DNA from 3 places in the Pseudocitrobacter sp. 73 genome. Region 1 is predicted to be linked to each of the others. Evidence: predicted binding sites of a transcription regulator. Region 1 holds the regulator's gene; each other region holds the start of a gene.
The links. The regulator CRP, encoded in region 1, controls carbon source genes, mostly activating them, when cyclic AMP is high. The targets are predictions, from matches to a motif close to ATGTGANNNNNNTCACAT.
Positions count from the first base shown of each region.

Region 1 (6,636 bases):
TTTGCTCAGGCAGTGGCAAAGGTCGTTAGTTAATATGGCGGTTTAGCCAGATACCGTGCCGTGGCCGCTGACGCCATGCCACCGACGAAATAGTGTGCATGGTGTTGAGGTGGCCCAGAATACGCTGGAGATGCTGTTCCATGGTGCTGAGTGGCCCATGGGACAGCGTATCCGGCGACTCCATGATGTTCACATCCCCGCTGCTGCCCGATTCATCATACTCCAGACGCTGCTGACAGCGTTGCAGGGCGACTTCACACGATTCCAGATAACGCTGCATCAGTTCCGGCGAGAGCGTATCGTGCTCACGCGCCAGCGTGGTCATCGCGTTGATATGCTCAACGATGAACTGGCTGTGCGTCACCCACAGTTTCATATCTTCCAGATAGTGCGTATTGAAGCCCGGTTCCTGCATCGCCTGATTGAGCGAGTTAAACAAGGCGTTATGGGCCTGGTTGACGCGCATACGTTGATACGCCAGTTTTTCCGCGGCAGGGTCGTCACTCAAAATTAACTGGATTGCCTCCTGATCCGCTTCCAGCGCTGAATGCGCATTTTTCCGCAGCAAACCACTTTGCCACTGCGGCCACAGCCACAGCATGCCACCAAAGGCGATCAGGCAGCCAATAATGGTGTCGGCGAAACGTGCGACAATAAACTGCTCACCGTTGAGCGTCAGCAATTGCAGGGTATATACCGCCGTAATGGTAAATCCCACGGTTGCCCAGCCGTAGCTTTTGCGAATGATCAGATAGCTTATCAGGGTGATCACCAGCATCGCGGCCAGCGCAAGCCCTTCCGGGAAATGATAGTGCAACGTTGCAGCGGCAATCACCAGCCCCGCCAGCGTACCCGCTGCACGGTGGAAGATACGCACGCGCGTCGCGCCGTAGCCGTTTTGCGTCACCAACAGCACGGTCATTAAGATCCAGTAAGGTTTTGGCAGATGCAGTGCCGCCCCCATCAGGCTGGCGATGCTCAACATCACGCTTAAACGCGCGGCATTACGCAGGGCGGGTGATTTCAGTGACAGATAGCTTTTCAACGCCGGGAACAACGGCAGGCGGCGCTCTTTATCGGCCATCAGATTACGCGGATAAAGCGGGCGCTGAGAACGCAACACTTTGGCGATGCGGCTGAAGTGCCAGGCGCAGAACTGCCCAACCGGGTTATCGGGATGCTGGCGGGCAATTTTCTCCAGCGCGCCAATTTGCTTATCCATATTGAAGCGCGTCGGGAAGCGGTGATAAAGAATGTCATCGGCCATGACCCGCAGGCGCGCGGCGACGGTTTGTGCGTTCCAGCGAATCACCACTTCGGCGTGGCTGCGCTCGACCAGTTTTTGTACCTCTTCCGGCTGGTGCAGGCTCACCGAGATGTGCTCCTGCAAATCCAGCCCCATCTGGAAGGCGCGTAGCAGGCGCTTGTAATCATTGTGCTGATTCGCCGCCAGCATGTGCATCTGCTGATAGCACTGGGAGATAAGATCGACCACTTTCTGCTGACGGTTGAGCAACGGCGGCAGGGCGGTGTTCGGGTCGGTATGTTGCGTCAGCAGGCTATATTTGGCTTCGCAGTACTCCGCCAGTTGGCGATAGAGCAGGCTTAACGATTCGCGCAGCGGTTGTTCGCGCCACAACCAGAACCAAAACCAGTTAAACAGCCCGTACCACAACGTGCCGAGTGCGTAGATAAGTAACGGCTCCCAGATGGGCATGTTACCCGCCAGGCTTAGGGTAAAAATCGCGGCAATCAGCGAAGCCGGAAGCAATCGCCCGTGCAGTGCGCTGATTTCGGCGGTAACACCCAGCACCATCGCCAGACCCGTGAGGATAAACGGCAGCGGGATATCATCAGCCAGCAGCAATTGCACAATCAGGCTGCATCCGGCGAACAGCGATCCACCAATAATCAGGCGTTTGAAGAAGCGTTTATGGGGAGTATCCAGCCCGGCGATGTTGCAGCAGGCAGGCACTAAAGAGAACAGTAAACCGTGTTGAAGCTGGCCGAGGATCAGGCCGACGGCGACCGGCAAACATAACACCAGCGTTTGCCGCAGTGCATAGTTGACTTCCGGGTGGTAAATCAGCCTGCGCCACATAAGAGACAAAAACGGCGTATTGCGTGAACAATACGCCGTCAGACGGGATTAACGCGTGCCGTAAACGACGATCGTTTTACCGTGTGCGGAGATCAGATTCTGATCTTCCAGCATCTTCAGGATGCGACCCACCGTTTCACGGGAGCAACCAACGATCTGACCGATTTCCTGACGGGTTATTTTGATTTGCATACCGTCCGGGTGGGTCATGGCATCCGGCTGTTTCGCCAGATTCAGCAGCGTCTGTGCGATACGACCGGTAACGTCGAGGAACGCCAGGTTACCGACTTTCTCAGAGGTCACCTGCAGACGGCGCGCCATCTGAGAGGAGAGACGCATCAGGATATCCGGGTTAACCTGGATAAGCTGACGGAATTTCTTATAGGAGATTTCCGCCACTTCACAGGCGGTTTTCGCTCGAACCCAGGCGCTACGTTCCTGGCCCTCTTCAAACAGGCCCAGTTCACCGATGAAATCGCCCTGGTTGAGGTAGGAAAGGATCATCTCTTTGCCTTCCTCATCCTTGATGAGTACTGCCACGGAGCCTTTAACGATGTAATACAGCGTTTCCGCTTTTTCACCCTGGTGAATCAGCGTGCTCTTCGATGGGTACTTATGAATGTGGCAATGAGACAAGAACCATTCGAGAGTCGGGTCTGTTTGCGGTTTGCCAAGCACCATGCGCGGTTATCCTCTGTTATAAGCTATCGCCAGCGGCATAAATCAGGCCGCCACTGGTTGAAATAATATCCTTCCCTCTACCTGGGAAGTCGGTCGTCAAAGATTGTCGCGACCAGTATGTGATGTCCTCTGCATACATGCAGTACGTTTATGTATCTCTGTAGCATCCCGACTGTTTTAGCATAGCTTTCGCCGTGTGTCTCCTGGTGTCTCGCTTCAGCATGACCCAGGTCTACTTCCGTTGCGAGATTTGTTATGTGCGCGTAATCTGACAATAAATTTGCAACTTTGGAGTGACAACTATGCAAGCGCGTGTGAAATGGGTTGAAGGGTTAACCTTCCTGGGTGAATCAGCTTCCGGGCACCAGATTTTGATGGATGGCAACTCAGGTGATAAAGCACCAAGCCCGATGGAAATCGTGCTGATGGCAGCGGGCGGCTGTAGCGCTATCGACGTGGTGTCGATTCTGCAAAAGGGGCGTTATAACGTGACCGATTGTGAAGTTAAACTGACCTCTGAACGCCGCGAAGAAGCCCCGCGTATTTTTACCCACATCAACCTGCACTTCATCGTGACGGGTAAAGAACTGAAAGATGCTGCGGTGTCCCGCGCGGTGGATTTGTCGGCAGAGAAGTACTGTTCAGTGGCGCTGATGCTGGGCAAAGCGGTGAACATTACCCATTCTTATGAGGTGGTGGAGGGGTAAGTTGAGACACCCCTCACCCTAACCCTCTCCCGCAGGGAGAGGGGACTGACCGTGCGGTGTTCAGGTTCTGCGCTGATTTTCTCCCTCTCCCTGCGGGAGAGGGCCGGGGTGAGGGGCCCAGCCTGCACCCTTCACCCAATCTTCTTCCCTTCCATCAACCGCTGCACCAGCGGCGTCATGATCAATTCCATCGCCAGCCCCATCTTGCCGCCAGGCACCACCAGCGTATTCATATGCGAGATAAACGAGCCCTGCAACATTGCCAGCAGCCATGGGAAGTCGATATTGTCGAGATTGCGGAAGTGGATCACCACAAAGCTTTCATCCAGCGACGGAATGCCTTTGGCGGCGAAGGGATCGGAGGTATCGACCGTTGGCACGCGCTGGAAGTTAAGATGTGTGCGCGAGAACTGCGGGGTGATGTAGTTGATGTAATCTTCCATCGAACGGACCACGGAATCCATCACCGCCTCGCGGGAGTGACCCCGCTCGCTGGTGTCGCGGATCATCTTCTGGATCCACTCCAGGTTCACAATTGGCACCACGCCCACCAGTAAATCGACATGTTTCGCCACATCGTGATGCGGCGTAACCACGCCGCCGTGCAGCCCTTCATAAAACAGCACGTCGGTCGGCTCAGGCAGCGGCTGCCACGGGGTGAAGGTTCCCGGCACCTGATTCCACGGCACCGCTTCATCATAGGTATGCAGATATTTTCGCGATTGTCCGGTGCCGCTGTACCCGTACTCGCGGAAGGTTTGTTCCAGCAGGCTGAAGTCGTTGGCATCCGGGCCGAAGTAGCTGATATGACGCCCCATATCGCGCGCCTTACGAATCGCTAAGTCCATTTCCGGACGCGTGTAGCGGTGGAAGCTGTCGCCTTCCACCTCTGCGGCGTGGAGTTTAAGCTGGGCGAAAATCTTGCGGAACGCGAGGCTGGTGGTGGTGGTTCCCGCCCCGCTGGAACCCGTGACGGCGATAACCGGATGTTTGGCAGACATAGCGAACAACTCCCGAGTCGGTAAGATTAACCGCGAAACTGGCTGCGGGGCATGATGTTGACGGTTTCATGAAGTTCCGACCACACCAGTACCGCTTCGCCGCGTTGTAGTTGCTGTTTTACGTCGGCGACCTTTTGCGCAAGTGAACGTTCATATTCACCATAATCGGTGCCTTCACGCAACACAAAGCTTTCAATCAGGTTATCGAGCGTTTCAGCGTCGATGTCTTGCCACGGAATGATCATTTTTCACCTCCAAGCCACGGCATCAGCCAGTTGGGAATACGTTGCTCCAGCCACATTTGCGGTCGGCGGAAGGTGCCGCCGATAAAGCCGACATGGCCGCCATGTTCCGTTAACTGGTATTCGACGCAGGCGGGGAGTGAGTCGGCATCGGGGATAACGTGTTGATCCATAAAGGGATCGTCCTTCGCATGAATAATCAGCGTTGGAATGGCTATCTGATTGAGCAACGGCATGGCGCTACATTGACGATAATAGTCGATAGCGTCGGCGAAACCGTGAATTTTGGCAGTAATCAAGTCATCAAATTCACGGATTTTGCGCACGCGCTTAAGCTGGCGCAAATCGACCGGCAGCGTGCCAGGATACGCCGCCAGTTTGCGCGAGGCGTTGCCTTTTAACAGGTTGAGCAAATAGCGCTGATACACCCGCGAAAAGCCCTTTTCCATATGATAGCTACAGGCCTCCAGCACAAATGGCGCGGAGACAATCACCGCAGCATCCAGCGGAACCGTAGGGCCTTCTTTCGCCAGCAGGCAGGCCAGCATGTTGCCGCCGAGTGAATAACCGACCGCCGCCGTGGGCGCATCGCCCAGTTCCTGCTTCAGCCAGTTTAAAAACCAGGTGCCGTCTTCTGTTTCACCGGAGTGATAAATACGGTTAAGGCGATTCGGTTCGCCGCTGCAGCCGCGAAAATGCATCACCACGCCGAGCCAGCCGCGTTCTTTCGCTGCCTGAATCAGACCGTGTGCATAGGGGCTGTGCAGGCTGCCTTCCAGACCGTGAAACACCACCAGGCGGGGTTTGTGCTTCGCCTGCATGGGATCTTCGCTCCAGGCGATATCCAGAAAGTCGCCGTCGGGTAAATCGAGGCGCTGCCAGTGCGGCGTAAAGTGTAGCCGACGGCGGATGAGCCTCGGCAGCATGGTTTGCAGATGCGGGTTGCTGATGCCGGGCATCGGGCGAAACGTGGAAGAATCGTCCTGTGGGACAGCAAACTCTGCGGGAGTAATTTGGGCCATAACGTTGCGATGTTCTCTTTTAATCTGCTGACTACTATACCGTCACTTTTTGATTCTGTTTAAGAAAATGGGCGGTGGTAGCCTCTTTTACCCCTTTTTGAGTTGACCTGCGTCACAAATTTTTAATGTGATTATTACTCTCAGGCTAATGATTCCTTCCTAAGCTTAATTGATGACTTTCTCACCAGGGTTCAGACTCTTCTCAGTGTTAAGCAAATCAAAATGATTCGCTGAATCAGGAGGTTAATAATGTTATCTGGGCAAACACCCGCACGGGTATGGAACACGCGACGCACTGAGAAACAGCGCCGCCTGGCGTCTGTACCGGTGCAGGGCAAGGTGCTACCGACGGCAGACCTTGTCGCAATGCTGGAAAAACTGATCGCGCCGGGCGACAGAGTGGTATTAGAAGGGAATAACCAAAAACAGGCAGATTTCCTGTCTCGTTCCCTTGCTGAAGTGAACCCGCAGATTGTTCATGACCTGCATATGATCATGCCAAGCGTAGGTCGCAGTGAACACCTCGACATCTTCGAGAAAGGCATCGCTCATAAGCTGGATTTCTCTTTCTCCGGCACGCAGAGCCTGCGTATTTCGCAACTGCTGGAAGATGGCTTGCTGGAGATCGGTGCGATTCACACTTACATCGAACTCTACTCCCGTCTTTATGTTGACCTGGCCCCGAACGTGGCGCTGATTGCCGGTTTTAAAGCCGACAGCAAAGGCAACCTTTACACCGGCGCCAGTACTGAAGATACGCCAGCGCTGGTTGAAGCGGCCGCCTTCCACGACGGTATCGTCATCGCACAGGTAAACGAACTGGTGGACGACGAATGCGACCTGCCGCGCGTGGATATTCCCGGCTCGTGGATTGATTTCGTG
Region 1 covers NZ_VTZO01000016.1:163,403-170,038, forward strand. The annotation lists gene F0Q32_RS18050 (aspartate aminotransferase family protein) at 1-33, shown strand, start outside; gene F0Q32_RS18055 (YccS/YhfK family putative transporter) at 26-2,101, opposite strand; gene crp (cAMP-activated global transcriptional regulator CRP) at 2,150-2,782, opposite strand; gene F0Q32_RS18065 (OsmC family protein) at 3,085-3,489, shown strand; gene F0Q32_RS18070 (phosphoribulokinase) at 3,621-4,490, opposite strand; gene F0Q32_RS18075 (YheU family protein) at 4,517-4,735, opposite strand; gene F0Q32_RS18080 (hydrolase) at 4,732-5,754, opposite strand; gene mdcA (malonate decarboxylase subunit alpha) at 6,004-6,636, shown strand, end outside.

Region 2 (6,636 bases), on a different contig from region 1:
CCCCGCCTGGTCTATCCTTATCGCAACTCCCCATTCAGGTAATAAAATGAAATCGTTCGATCTACACCGTATGGCGCTGGATAAAGTCCCGCTGGACTTCCTTGGCGAAGTGGCGCTGCGTTCGCTCTACACCTTTATATTGGTTTTTCTGTTCCTGAAAATCACCGGTCGGCGCGGCGTGCGGCAGATGTCGCTGTTTGAAGTGCTCATCATCCTGACGCTGGGCTCCGCCGCTGGCGATGTGGCATTTTATGACGATGTGCCGATGCTGCCAGTGCTGGTGGTGTTTATCACGCTGGCTGCCCTTTATCGGCTGGTGATGTGGCTGATGTCGCGTAGCGAAAAACTGGAAGATTTGCTGGAGGGGAAACCGGTCATTATCGTGGAAGAGGGCGAGCTGGCGTGGGAACGTTTGCAATCTGAGAACATGACCGAGTTTGAGTTTTTTATGGAACTGCGGCTGGGCGGCGTTGAGCATCTCGGGCAGGTACGGTTAGCCATAATGGAAACCAATGGGCAGATTAGCCTCTACTACTATCCTGATGATGACGTAAAAGCCGGTTTGGTGATTCTCCCGGCGAGCTGCACGTCGCGCTTTACGACGATTCCCGAGGCAGCGGATTACGCCTGTGTCCGTTGCAGCGCAATTTTTCACTTTAATGCCGGGGAGCATCAATTATGTCCCCGCTGCGCAAATCCAGAATGGTCGAAGGCCAGCACCGCAAAACGCATCACCTGATAGCGGATTTCTCCATTTTCACTCGTCAATGCGGAAGATTCTGTTGTGTGACGTATGACGCATTTTATGACCACTCCGTATTACCCATTGCGGCGCGTGTCACTGAATGATAAAACCGATATCCACAGGAATAACTTATATCCGGGTGAAAACACCCGGGTAGACAACATTGCAACGTGGTGAGGGGAAATGGCTCAGGTCTTTAATTTCAGTTCGGGTCCGGCAATGCTACCGGCAGATGTCCTTAAACAGGCGCAAAACGAATTACGCGACTGGAACGGATTGGGTACATCAGTAATGGAAGTCAGCCACCGTGGGAAAGAGTTTATCCACGTGGCGGAAGAAGCAGAAAAGGATTTTCGTGACCTGCTCAACATCCCTTCCAACTATAAAGTGTTGTTTTGCCACGGCGGCGGTCGCGGCCAGTTCGCTGGCGTGCCGCTGAACATTCTGGGTGATAAAACCACCGCAGACTATGTTGACGCGGGTTACTGGGCAGCCAGCGCAGTAAAAGAAGCGAAGAAATACTGCACGCCGAACGTGATTGACGCCAAAATCACCGTTGACGGCAAGCGTGCCGTGAAGCCGATGAGCGAATGGCAGCTTTCTGACAATGCTGCGTATCTGCACTATTGCCCGAATGAAACCATTGATGGCATCGCTATCGATGAAACCCCGAATTTCGGTAAAGACGTGGTCGTTGCCGCTGACTTCTCCTCTACCATCCTTTCCCGCCCGATTGATGTCAGCCGTTTTGGTGTAATTTATGCGGGTGCACAGAAAAATATCGGTCCGGCAGGCCTGACGCTGGTGATTGTGCGTGAAGATCTGCTCGGCAAAGCCAATACCGCTTGCCCGTCGATTCTGGATTACTCCGTTCTGAACGAGAATGATTCCATGTTCAACACGCCACCGACCTTCGCCTGGTATCTGGCGGGCCTGGTCTTCAAATGGCTGAAAGAGCAGGGCGGCGTGGCGGCGATGGATCGCATCAACCAGCAGAAAGCTGAACTGCTGTATGGCGTCATCGACAACAGTGATTTCTATCGTAACGACGTTGCGGTGTCGAACCGTTCTCGCATGAACATTCCGTTCCAGTTGGCCGATAGCGCACTGGATAAAGTCTTCCTTGAAGAGTCCTTTGCGGCGGGTCTCCATTCGCTGAAAGGTCACCGCGTTGTGGGCGGGATGCGTGCGTCAATCTATAACGCAATGCCGCTGGCAGGCGTTCAGGCACTGACCGATTTCATGCAAGATTTCGAACGTCGCCACGGTTAATTTTTCGTTTTCATCCCCTGCAATAGTCGGCGGGGGTTTTTATTGTCGATTTTGAGAGTTGAGTTTCATGGAATCCCTGACGTTACAACCCATTGCGCGTGTTGATGGCACTATTAACCTGCCTGGTTCAAAGAGTGTCTCTAACCGCGCCTTGCTGCTGGCGGCTTTGGCACGCGGCACCACTGTCCTGACTAACCTGCTGGACAGCGACGATGTTCGCCACATGCTGAATGCACTGAGTGCGCTGGGAATTCAATACACCTTGTCTGCCGATCGCACCCGTTGTGAAGTCACGGGTAATGCAGGTCCGTTGCAGGCCAATGAATCACTGGAATTATTCCTCGGGAATGCCGGGACGGCGATGCGTCCTCTGGCGGCTGCGCTTTGTCTGGGTCACAACGATATCGTGCTGACCGGCGAACCGCGCATGAAAGAGCGTCCGATTGGCCACCTGGTTGACGCGCTGCGTCAGGGCGGGGCGCAAATTACCTATCTTGAGCAGGATAATTATCCACCGCTGCGTTTGCAGGGCGGCTTTAGCGGCGGCAACGTTGAGGTTGACGGTACCGTCTCCAGCCAGTTCCTGACAGCACTGCTGATGACCGCGCCGCTGGCACCGAATGACACCACCATTACTATCAAAGGCGATCTGGTTTCTAAACCGTATATCGACATCACCCTGCATCTGATGAAAACGTTTGGTGTTGAAGTGGAAAATCAACATTATCAGCGCTTTGTCGTGCGCGGCGGTCAGCAGTATCAGTCTCCGGGCCAGTATCTGGTGGAAGGTGATGCCTCGTCAGCGTCCTATTTCCTGGCAGCGGGCGCTATCCGCGGCGGAACCGTGAAGGTGACCGGGATTGGGCGTAACAGCGTGCAGGGCGATATCCGCTTTGCCGATGTGCTGGAAAAAATGGGGGCGACAGTTACCTGGGGCGATGACTACATTGCCTGTACCCGTGGTGAACTGAATGCCATTGATATGGACATGAACCATATTCCTGATGCGGCGATGACGATTGCCACCGCAGCGCTGTTTGCTAAAGGTACCACCACACTGCGTAACATCTATAACTGGCGCGTCAAAGAGACTGACCGTCTGTTTGCCATGGCGACAGAGCTGCGCAAAGTCGGCGCGGAAGTGGAAGAGGGTGAAGATTACATTCGCGTTACGCCGCCGACAAAATTGCAGTTTGCTGAAATTGGCACCTACAACGATCACCGCATGGCGATGTGCTTCTCGCTGGTGGCGTTGTCTGACACGCCAGTGACTATCCTTGATCCGAAATGTACGGCGAAGACTTTCCCGGACTATTTCGAACAGCTGGCGCGTATTAGTACGCTGGCTTAATAAACATCCTAATTTAAAAACGCCGACCTTGTGTCGGCGTTTTTTTTCGGACTTTCTGCGACTTCTTCATAGTGATAATCTTGATTGCTTTTGTAACATATTGATATTTAGATAAATTATACATAATCAATGGATGATTCACATGAAGAATACTAAACTTCTGCTGGCGCTGGCTGTCTCCGCTACGCTGCTCAGTGGATGTCAAAATACTCACGGTATCGACACCAACATGGCTATCAGTTCAGGTATGTCAGCTTATAAAGCGGCAACGTTGACTGATGCTGATGCCAAAGCCATGGCTAATCAGGGCTGTAAAGAGCTCGACAGCCAGAATCAGATGGCTGGCGCATCCAGCAAATACAGCAAACGCCTGGCGAAAATCGCCAAAGCGCTGGGTAATAACATCAACGGTACACCGGTCAACTATAAGGTTTACATGACCAGCGATGTGAACGCATGGGCGATGGCTAACGGCTGTGTGCGCGTGTACAGCGGCCTGATGGACATGATGAACGACAACGAAATCGAAGGCGTTCTCGGTCATGAACTGGGTCACGTCGCGCTCGGTCACTCTCTGGCTGAAATGAAAGCGTCTTATGCGGTGGTTGCCGCGCGTGATGCCATCTCTGCAACCAGCGGCGTGGCAGCTCAGCTCTCTCGCTCTCAGCTTGGCGATATCGCAGAAGGCGCCATCAATGCGAAATACTCGCGTGATAAAGAGTCTGAAGCCGATGACTTCTCTTACGATCTGCTGAAAAAACGCGGTATCAGCACCCAGGGCCTGGTCGGCAGTTTCGACAAACTGGCAAGCCTGGACTCCGGGCACACCAAATCAATGTTTGATTCGCACCCGCCTTCAACCGAACGTGCGCAGCATATCCGCGAACGTATCGCCTCTGACAAAAAGTAAAACATTGTCATCTTTTGGGCTGGCCCTGTGCCAGCCCGCTATAATTAGTGTTCACAATTCCTACCATTTTTGGCGTTAATTCCGTAATTCGCAGACAAAGGTAACTGTCAGGCGTAGACATGCGTATAATGCGCGCGTTTAGGTTCTATACGCCTTGTGTTGAAGGAGATAAAGATGACGGCAGTTGCCCCGGTAATCACAATTGATGGACCAAGCGGTGCGGGTAAAGGCACCCTGTGTAAAGCGATGGCTGAGGCTTTACAGTGGCATTTATTGGACTCGGGAGCCATCTATCGTGTTCTGGCGCTGGCCGCGTTACATCACCACGTCGACGTGACGTCGGAAGATGCGCTGGTTCCGCTGGCCGCTCACCTGGATGTGCGTTTTGTCTCTACGGAAGGCAACCTGGAAGTGATTCTGGAAGGGGAAGACGTGAGCGGTGAAATCCGCACCCAGGAAGTGGCGAATGCCGCTTCACAAGTGGCGGCTTTTCCTCGCGTTCGCGAAGCCCTTCTGCGCCGTCAGCGCGCGTTTCGTGAAGCGCCGGGCTTAATCGCCGATGGCCGTGATATGGGTACGGTGGTATTCCCTGATGCGCCAGTAAAAATTTTCCTCGACGCCTCATCGGAAGAGCGTGCGAATCGCCGCATGCTACAGTTGCAGGAAAAGGGCTTTAGTGTTAACTTTGAACGCCTTTTGGCCGAGATACAGGAACGAGACGACCGCGATCGCAACCGCGCCGTGGCGCCGCTGGTTCCGGCTGCTGATGCTTTAGTGTTGGATTCCACCACCTTAAGCATTGAGCAAGTGATTGAAAAAGCGCTACAATACGCGCGCCAAAAGTTGGCTATCGCCTAATACGCGACCGAATTTGCAGTACCCCCGTTGCAATGGAGTGACAGCGGGTATGTTAAACAACCCCATCCGACATGGAGTCAGGTGGACGTTAAATATGAAACCTGAAGATTAAACATGACTGAATCTTTTGCTCAACTCTTTGAAGAATCCTTAAAAGAAATCGAAACCCGCCCGGGTTCCATCGTTCGTGGCGTTGTTGTCTCTATCGACAAAGACGTCGTTCTGGTTGATGCGGGCCTGAAATCTGAGTCTGCAATTCCGGCAGAACAGTTCAAAAACGCAGCTGGCGAACTGGAAATCCAGGTTGGTGACGAAGTTGACGTTGCTCTGGATGCAGTAGAAGACGGCTTCGGTGAAACCCTGCTGTCCCGTGAGAAAGCTAAGCGTCACGAAGCCTGGATCACGCTGGAAAAAGCATACGAAGAAGCTGAAACTGTTACCGGTGTTATCAACGGCAAAGTTAAAGGTGGCTTCACTGTTGAGCTGAACGGTATTCGTGCGTTCCTGCCGGGTTCCCTGGTAGACGTTCGTCCGGTTCGCGATACTCTGCACCTGGAAGGCAAAGAGCTTGAGTTCAAAGTAATCAAGCTTGATCAGAAACGTAACAACGTCGTTGTTTCCCGTCGTGCCGTTATCGAATCCGAAAACAGCGCAGAACGCGATCAGCTGCTGGAAAACCTGCAGGAAGGCATGGAAGTTAAAGGTATCGTTAAGAACCTCACTGACTACGGTGCATTCGTTGATCTGGGTGGCGTTGACGGCCTGCTGCACATCACTGACATGGCATGGAAACGCGTTAAGCATCCGAGCGAAATCGTAAACGTTGGCGACGAAATCACTGTTAAAGTGCTGAAATTCGACCGCGAACGTACTCGTGTATCTCTGGGCCTGAAACAGCTGGGCGAAGATCCGTGGGTAGCTATCGCTAAACGTTATCCGGAAGGTACTAAACTGACCGGTCGCGTAACCAACCTGACCGACTACGGCTGCTTCGTTGAAATCGAAGAAGGCGTTGAAGGCCTGGTTCACGTTTCCGAAATGGATTGGACCAACAAAAACATCCACCCGTCCAAAGTTGTTAACGTTGGCGACGTAGTGGAAGTTATGGTTCTGGATATCGACGAAGAACGTCGTCGTATCTCCCTGGGCCTGAAACAGTGCAAAAACAACCCATGGCAGCAGTTCGCGGAAACCCACAACAAGGGTGACCGTGTTGAAGGTAAAATCAAGTCTATCACTGACTTCGGTATCTTCATCGGCCTGGACGGCGGCATCGATGGCCTGGTTCACCTGTCTGACATCTCCTGGAACGTTGCAGGCGAAGAAGCAGTACGTGAATACAAAAAAGGCGACGAAATCGCTGCAGTTGTACTGCAGGTTGACGCAGAACGTGAGCGTATCTCCCTGGGCGTTAAACAGCTCGCAGAAGATCCGTTCAACAACTGGGTTGCTCTGAATAAGAAAGGCGCTATCGTAAACGGTAAAGTGACTGCAGTTGAC
Region 2 covers NZ_VTZO01000001.1:138,223-144,858, forward strand. The annotation lists gene F0Q32_RS00595 (DUF421 domain-containing protein) at 47-739, shown strand; gene serC (3-phosphoserine/phosphohydroxythreonine transaminase) at 929-2,017, shown strand; gene aroA (3-phosphoshikimate 1-carboxyvinyltransferase) at 2,085-3,368, shown strand; gene F0Q32_RS00610 (M48 family metallopeptidase) at 3,511-4,278, shown strand; gene cmk ((d)CMP kinase) at 4,453-5,136, shown strand; gene rpsA (30S ribosomal protein S1) at 5,251-6,636, shown strand, end outside.
Region 2: serC (3-phosphoserine/phosphohydroxythreonine transaminase) is a predicted target of CRP. The motif match lies at 785-802, and genes of this name have one in related genera.

Region 3 (6,636 bases), on a different contig from region 1:
AGGCGTTGAGCAACTCTCCCATTGTTGTGACATAGCCGAAGACGCGTGTGCCCTCTTCTCCGGTGGCGAAAAATGAGGTGAAGAAATTAGCGAACTGCTGGTCGAACACATCATAGGTGCAAGATACACCGACTGCATACAGCGATAGAAACCACAGCTTTGGCTGTTTAAATAACTCGAGAGCCAGTTTTAGACTAAAGGCTGAGGCGTTTGCGCCTACAGCCTCGGCGACCGTTGCTGAAGCCGAAGCATCCGTACGAGAGAAATAGAGTAATACCGCGAGTACAATTGCACACCCCGACCCTAGCCAGAAAACAAACTCATTATTGATTGTAAACATGACACCAACAATCGACGCACAAAGCGCCCACCCCACACAGCCAAACATCCTTGCCCGACCAAACTCGAAATGGCTGCGTCTGCTCACTTTTTCAATATAGGCTTCAATCGCAGGTGCTCCCGCATTAGAAGAAAAAGCCAAACATCCAGAAATTTGTATTCTTCAGGTAATACATATAGATTTCCTTGCGTGACGGTGGGCAGGTTCACACCTGCCTCACATTTATTTCATTCTTAAACCTGAATGAATCTGTATATTATTATTCCCAACTAATCTGATAATAATAATGACGCGCGCTTAGCTGAAATTCTGGCGATACGGAAGGACTCCAGGAGTCATCACCCCCAACCCCCATATGGTAGCCATCAAGATTAAGCCAGGTTCCGGGTTCCGCCTGCAACAAATGGCGATGAGTTGTTTCCATCAATTGCTGCTGACTATAGCGACCAATATTAAACTGGAAGTCGCCACACCACTGATGTGTGCCATAACGCAAGCGGCGGGTTCCACAGCGCAGGCCGTTTTCACCAGGGAATACATACGGTGTATGCATTGCATCAAGTGGAAGTTCCCAGCTATCGAAACAGGCACTGCTTAAGCGATCCGGATAGTTTTCATGCGGCCCCAGTCCAAGCCATTTCACGGTTTCGGCAACCTGCGAAAGCTGGCATGTCAGGCCAATGCGTGCGGGATACGGTGTCCCACTGGCAATGTCGACTAAGATATCCATCTGCATTCTACCGTGGCCATCAATCCGATACGTTTTGCGGCTGGTAAACAGTGTGGCCCCCTGATATTGCCAGGCGTGAGCCGTGGTTATCTGGACGGCATCTGAAAGAGTGTCTGCCTGACAGGTTAACAGCACCGGCTGTGCACAGTAATGGCCGGCCTTTTTCCAGCGCTCCACCCATGCATTGGGATCAATCCGGGTCGCTTCACTGACCCCGATATCATTATCGAGCGGCGCGCGCGTAAACTGATCGGTAAGCGGAGAGAGAAGCTGTGCTTCATCTCCCTGCCATAACTGCGTCAGCCAGCCCTGCTGGCGGCAGAATTGCCACCGCTTACCCGCTACGGCCACCACAAATTCACTCTGACTGGCCATAAGCACAGGCACTTCATCGGCGAGTGGAGGACGGTTTGCCGACAGTGTCTCTTCCAGCGCCCACTGCTGCCACGCACTGATATGCCCTGGCTCAGACCATGCCGTGGCCCGCGGTTGTTCCACACGTACTGTCAGCCATAACTGCCCTGGTGCCTGGGGTATCGCTACTTCTGGCAGCGTAATGACCTGACGCCCCTGCGGTGCGATATCCAGCACGGCCTCTCCCTGAGCGAGTTCATTGCCCTCGCGCATCAACGTCCAGTGGAGAATTTCATTGTCGCTGTGGCGAAACAGATATTCACTCGACACTTCGATGCTGCGCTTATCACCGGGCAACAGGCGGAACTGGAAAAACTGTTGCGCCTGTTTTGCTTCATAAAGGGCCGGGTGAGGCGTGCGATCGGCAAAAACCAACCCATTCATACAGAACTGACGATCGTTCGGCGTATCGCCAAAATCGCCGCCATAGGCGGACCACGGCTTGCCGTCTTCGTCATATTTAATTAATGACTGATCCACCCAGTCCCAAACAAATCCTCCCTGCAGGCGCGGATACTGGCGAAAGGCCTGCCAGTATTTAGCAAAGCCGCCAAAGCTATTGCCCATCGCGTGCGCATACTCACAGAGGATAAGTGGACGCTGCTCACCGGGCAAAGAAAGCCATTTTTTGATAGACCACTTAGGCGCAACCTCGAAAGCTTGGTCCTGATCGACACGGCTGTACATCGGGCAAATAATATCCGTCGCCGCCGTATCCGCGCCGCCGCCTTCATACTGAACCGGTCGGGTGGGATCTTCCGACTTCAGCCAACGGTAGAGCGCATCATGATTCACACCATGTCCGGACTCATTACCCAATGACCAGATGATAATGCAGGGATGGTTACGATCGCGCTGAACCATACGTGTTACACGTTGGCTCATCGCGGGCAACCAGTCCGGGTCATCCGTTAACCGATTCATCGGCACCATACCGTGGGTTTCGATGTTAGCTTCATCCACCACATACAAACCATACTGGTCACACAAGGTGTACCACAATGGATGATTGGGATAGTGTGAACAGCGCACGGCGTTAAAGTTATTTTGCTTCATCAACAAAATATCCTGGATCATCGTTTCCCGATCCATCACCTGCCCGTTCAGAGGATGATGTTCATGGCGGTTGGTACCGCGAATCAGCAGCGGCTTGCCATTAAGCTGCAACAACCCCTTTTCAATACGAATGTCGCGAAAACCTACATCGCAGGCTTCCGCTTCGATGAGTTCGCCATCGGCAGTGCGTAGCTGAATCACGGCCCGATACAGTTCAGGCGTTTCCGCGCTCCATAAAGCAGGATGTTCGACCGGCAAACACAGCGTGGCACGTTCAGCATAGCTGCCGCGCTCATCAACGGGGGCGCTGCCAGGCCGTGCGCTGACCCGCCCGATAAGCGATAGTCCTTTCCATAAATGCAGTTCAATCTGCACATCATGCTGGACGTTACCGCCAATGCGAACCTCCGCATCGAGGCGAGCGTGATTATATTCGCTATTAAGATGGGTATTGAGGCGGAAATCCGCAATTTGTACCGACGGTTTGTGTAATAACGAGACGTCGCGGAAAATACCACTCATTCGCCACATATCCTGATCTTCAAGATAGGTGCCGTCGCTCCAGCGCAGCACGAGAACTGCCAGCCTATTTTCACCCGCATGCAAATAGGCTGTTAGGTCAAAATCAGACGGTAACCGGCTGTCCTGGCCATAACCGACCCAGCGCCCATTGCACCACAAATGAAATGCAGAATTCACACCGTCAAAAATAATCCGCGTCTGCCCCTCGGATAACCATTTATCATCCACACTAAATGTGAGCGAGTAACATCCAGTGGCATTTTCAACAGGAACATAAGGTGGGTTGACCGGGATCGGATAAGTGACATTGGTGTAGATAGGCGCGTCATAGCCCAGCATTTGCCAGTTTGACGGCACCGGAACAGTATCGGCATCGGGCAATTCTGCGTGCAACCAGCTTTCCGGTACCGATTCGGGTGAAGGGAACCAGTGGAATTGCCAGTCGCCATTAAGGCTTACCAGACGATCCGAGTTTTCGTTTTTTTGCGCATCCTCGACACAACGCCAGCTGCTGAAAGGCGGGTGCGCCGCCATTCTATTACGCTGTGTCACACCTGGCGCCTCCCAGTCCCGCCGTGCCAGCACGGCCGCCAGTGAATCCTGTTCTGAAGTCATTGGGTTATCCTTTACGTTTGATGTTATTCGCTCACAATTTTTTTGTACATATATCGCGAATTTATCCATTACGTAAGGAGGCACGTAGAAATTAGTGAGCTGGCTCAAATAAAATTTGGGCCAGCGGAGGAGGAAGTGCGATGAGCTATAAACGCGAAACCTGCCTTGCCAACCGCATTAACGACTCAGCCAGCATTTCCCCCGAAATGGCCTCAGTGTTGGGCCTGCGTACGGTTTTGCGCTGGATGAGGGAAACCGGCAACAGCTGGTTGCCTGACACGCTTTGATCGGTGGACATATTTAAAAGCCGATCGACACTTCCACGCCCGAGCACAGGAAAATCCTGGCGAATAGTTGTTAAGGGCGGAATGTAGCAAGAACTGTCCTCAGTATCATCATAACCAATGACCGAGATATCCGAGCCCACGCGCAGACCATGTTCCGTGATGGCTCGCATGACGCCCAGCGCCATTTGATCGTTGGCAACTAACATTGCCGTAGGAATCACGCCATTGAACAGCATCTGCTGCGTCTGTTGAAAACCCGATAATGCGCTCCAGTCACCCTCAAGTACGGTAACAGGTTGTAAATGATGACGTTCAAGATGCGCATGCCAGCTTGCCAGCCGCAGACGCGCGGAAACAGAGGTCGAGGTGGGGCCAGAGAATAAAGCAATACGTTGATGACCATGCTCCACTAGATGCTCCACACCCAGACGCGCACCCTCATCATGTGAAAATACAACACTGTTAACTGGCGTGTGTTCTGAGACGTCCAGAAAAAGCACCGGCACATTTCCGGCCGCACGAGCGACTTTCAGCGCATCGTCGTTCTCAAGTGGAACATTGATAATAATGCCGGTTACGCGCCGGGCCAGCAGGTTATGCACGGCCTTTTCACAGGCCTCCGCACCGCCAGACTCCACCATCGCGATCACCACACTCGCGCCAGACTGATCGGCGCGTGATTTTATCGCCGCAACAATCTGCGACGGCGCATGCAGCGCCAGATTAATCGTTGCGACCCCAATCAGCGGGGACTGTTTACCCGCAAGTTGCTGTGCGGCATGGTTAGGAATGTAGTTCAGCTCCTTCATGGCGGCTTCAACTTTCGCCCGCGTTTTTGCGGAAACATGTTCGGCCTGATTCACCACTCTGGAGACCGTTTGATAGGAAACACCAGCATGAGTTGCCACGTCGTAGAGCGTTACCGCTTTCACATTCAATACCCTGAAGTCATTTGTCCTGATGCTATGATGCCACACCGTTAAGGGTTTTCCTCTGCGAGAAAGCAACGACTTCATCGGCAAGAATGGTCATTTCTGCGATGAAGTCGCCCGATGCTTACCTCTGTTTCAGAAAATCGCGATACGCCGCGACCACCTGTAAAAAATCTTCGACGCCGCACAGGGATAAACTCTCTTCATCGTAGTAGTTCATCCCCTCTTCCATTTCATCGCCGGTGAACTCAAGCTGGTTTGCGCGGATCATCACCTCTTCGCCATCCAGCCACAGCGTGTATTCGTGGCCCGCTCGCTGCCAGGAGCGCTCGCTGCCCTTTACCGCGCGAGCCGCCTCTTCGACTTCATCCAACAGCGCCAGATTCTCTTTTACTTCTTCGTTAAACCAGTGACCGACCACTTCGTGGCCCATCGACATACGCACCTTTACCCCTCCGGTAACATCGCGCAGAAATTCGTAATCCATAATCATCTTCCTCAACAAAGGCAATGCGTCAGCGCTGCATTGTACCCATGCTGTAATTATCGCAGTCGACAGGAAGAATAAAAGCGGAGCGGGTTGAAGGAATAGAAATAAAGTGCCTCTCTGTGAGGAAAAGAGAGGCGATGGGTCAACTTCTGAGCATATCGGTGCCGGATGGCGCTACGCTTATCCGGCCTACAAAAAAGTCCCCGCAGGCCAGATAAGGCGCAGCCGCCATCAGGCAAAAAAAAACCACTTCCAAAGAAGTGGCTTTTCACCGCAGGCTAAAACCTTAAACCGCAGTCTGGAAAATCACGCCATCCGCTTTCTCGGTGTACTGAGAAAGCTGGTCGAAGTTCAGATAACGGTAAGTATCGACAGCGGTTTTATCCACCTGTGTCACGTAGGTTTGATACTCGTCCGGCGTTGGCAGTTTGCCAATCAGCGCCGCAACGGCGGCCAGTTCCGCAGAAGCCAGGAAGACGTTCGCGCCGGTACCCAGACGGTTCGGGAAGTTACGGGTCGAGGTGGAGACCACCGTCGCGCCGTCTGCCACACGCGCCTGGTTACCCATACACAGTGAACAGCCCGGGATCTCAATACGCGCACCGCTCTTACCGAAGACGCTGTAGTAGCCCTCTTCCGTCAGTTGCGCGGCATCCATACGGGTTGGCGGCGCCACCCACAGGCGCGTCGGCAACTGGCCTTTGTGCGCATCCAGCAGTTTACCCGCGGCACGGAAGTGACCGATGTTAGTCATGCAGGAACCGATGAACACTTCGTCGATCTTCTCGCCCTGAACGTCAGAGAGCAGACGCGCATCATCCGGATCGTTCGGCGCGCACAGAATCGGCTCTTTGATATCGGCCAGATCGATGTCGATCACCGCTGCATACTCTGCATCTGCATCACCTTCCAGCAGCTCAGGGTTCGCCAGCCATTTTTCCATGCCCTGCACACGACGTTCCAGCGTACGACGGTCGCCATAGCCTTCGGCAATCATCCACTTCAGCAGAACGATGTTGGAGCTCAGATACTCTACAATCGGCTCTTTGTTCAGCTTAATGGTACAACCGGCAGCAGAACGTTCTGCGGACGCATCGGTCAGTTCGAACGCCTGCTCGACTTTCAGATCCGGCAGACCTTCGATTTCGAGGATGCGGCCAGAGAAGATGTTTTTCTTCCCTTTCTTCTCAACGGTCAGCAGACCTTGTTTGATAGCGTACAGCGGAATCGCGTGTACCAGGTCGCGCAGA
Region 3 covers NZ_VTZO01000009.1:373,652-380,287, reverse strand. The annotation lists partial or broken gene F0Q32_RS11285 (oligosaccharide MFS transporter) at 1-481, opposite strand, end outside; gene F0Q32_RS11280 (beta-galactosidase) at 600-3,677, opposite strand; gene F0Q32_RS11275 (LacI family DNA-binding transcriptional regulator) at 3,823-4,896, opposite strand; gene yacL (protein YacL) at 5,021-5,383, opposite strand; gene acnB (bifunctional aconitate hydratase 2/2-methylisocitrate dehydratase) at 5,673-6,636, opposite strand, start outside.
Region 3: F0Q32_RS11280 (beta-galactosidase) is a predicted target of CRP. The motif match lies at 3,770-3,787, and genes of this name have one in related genera.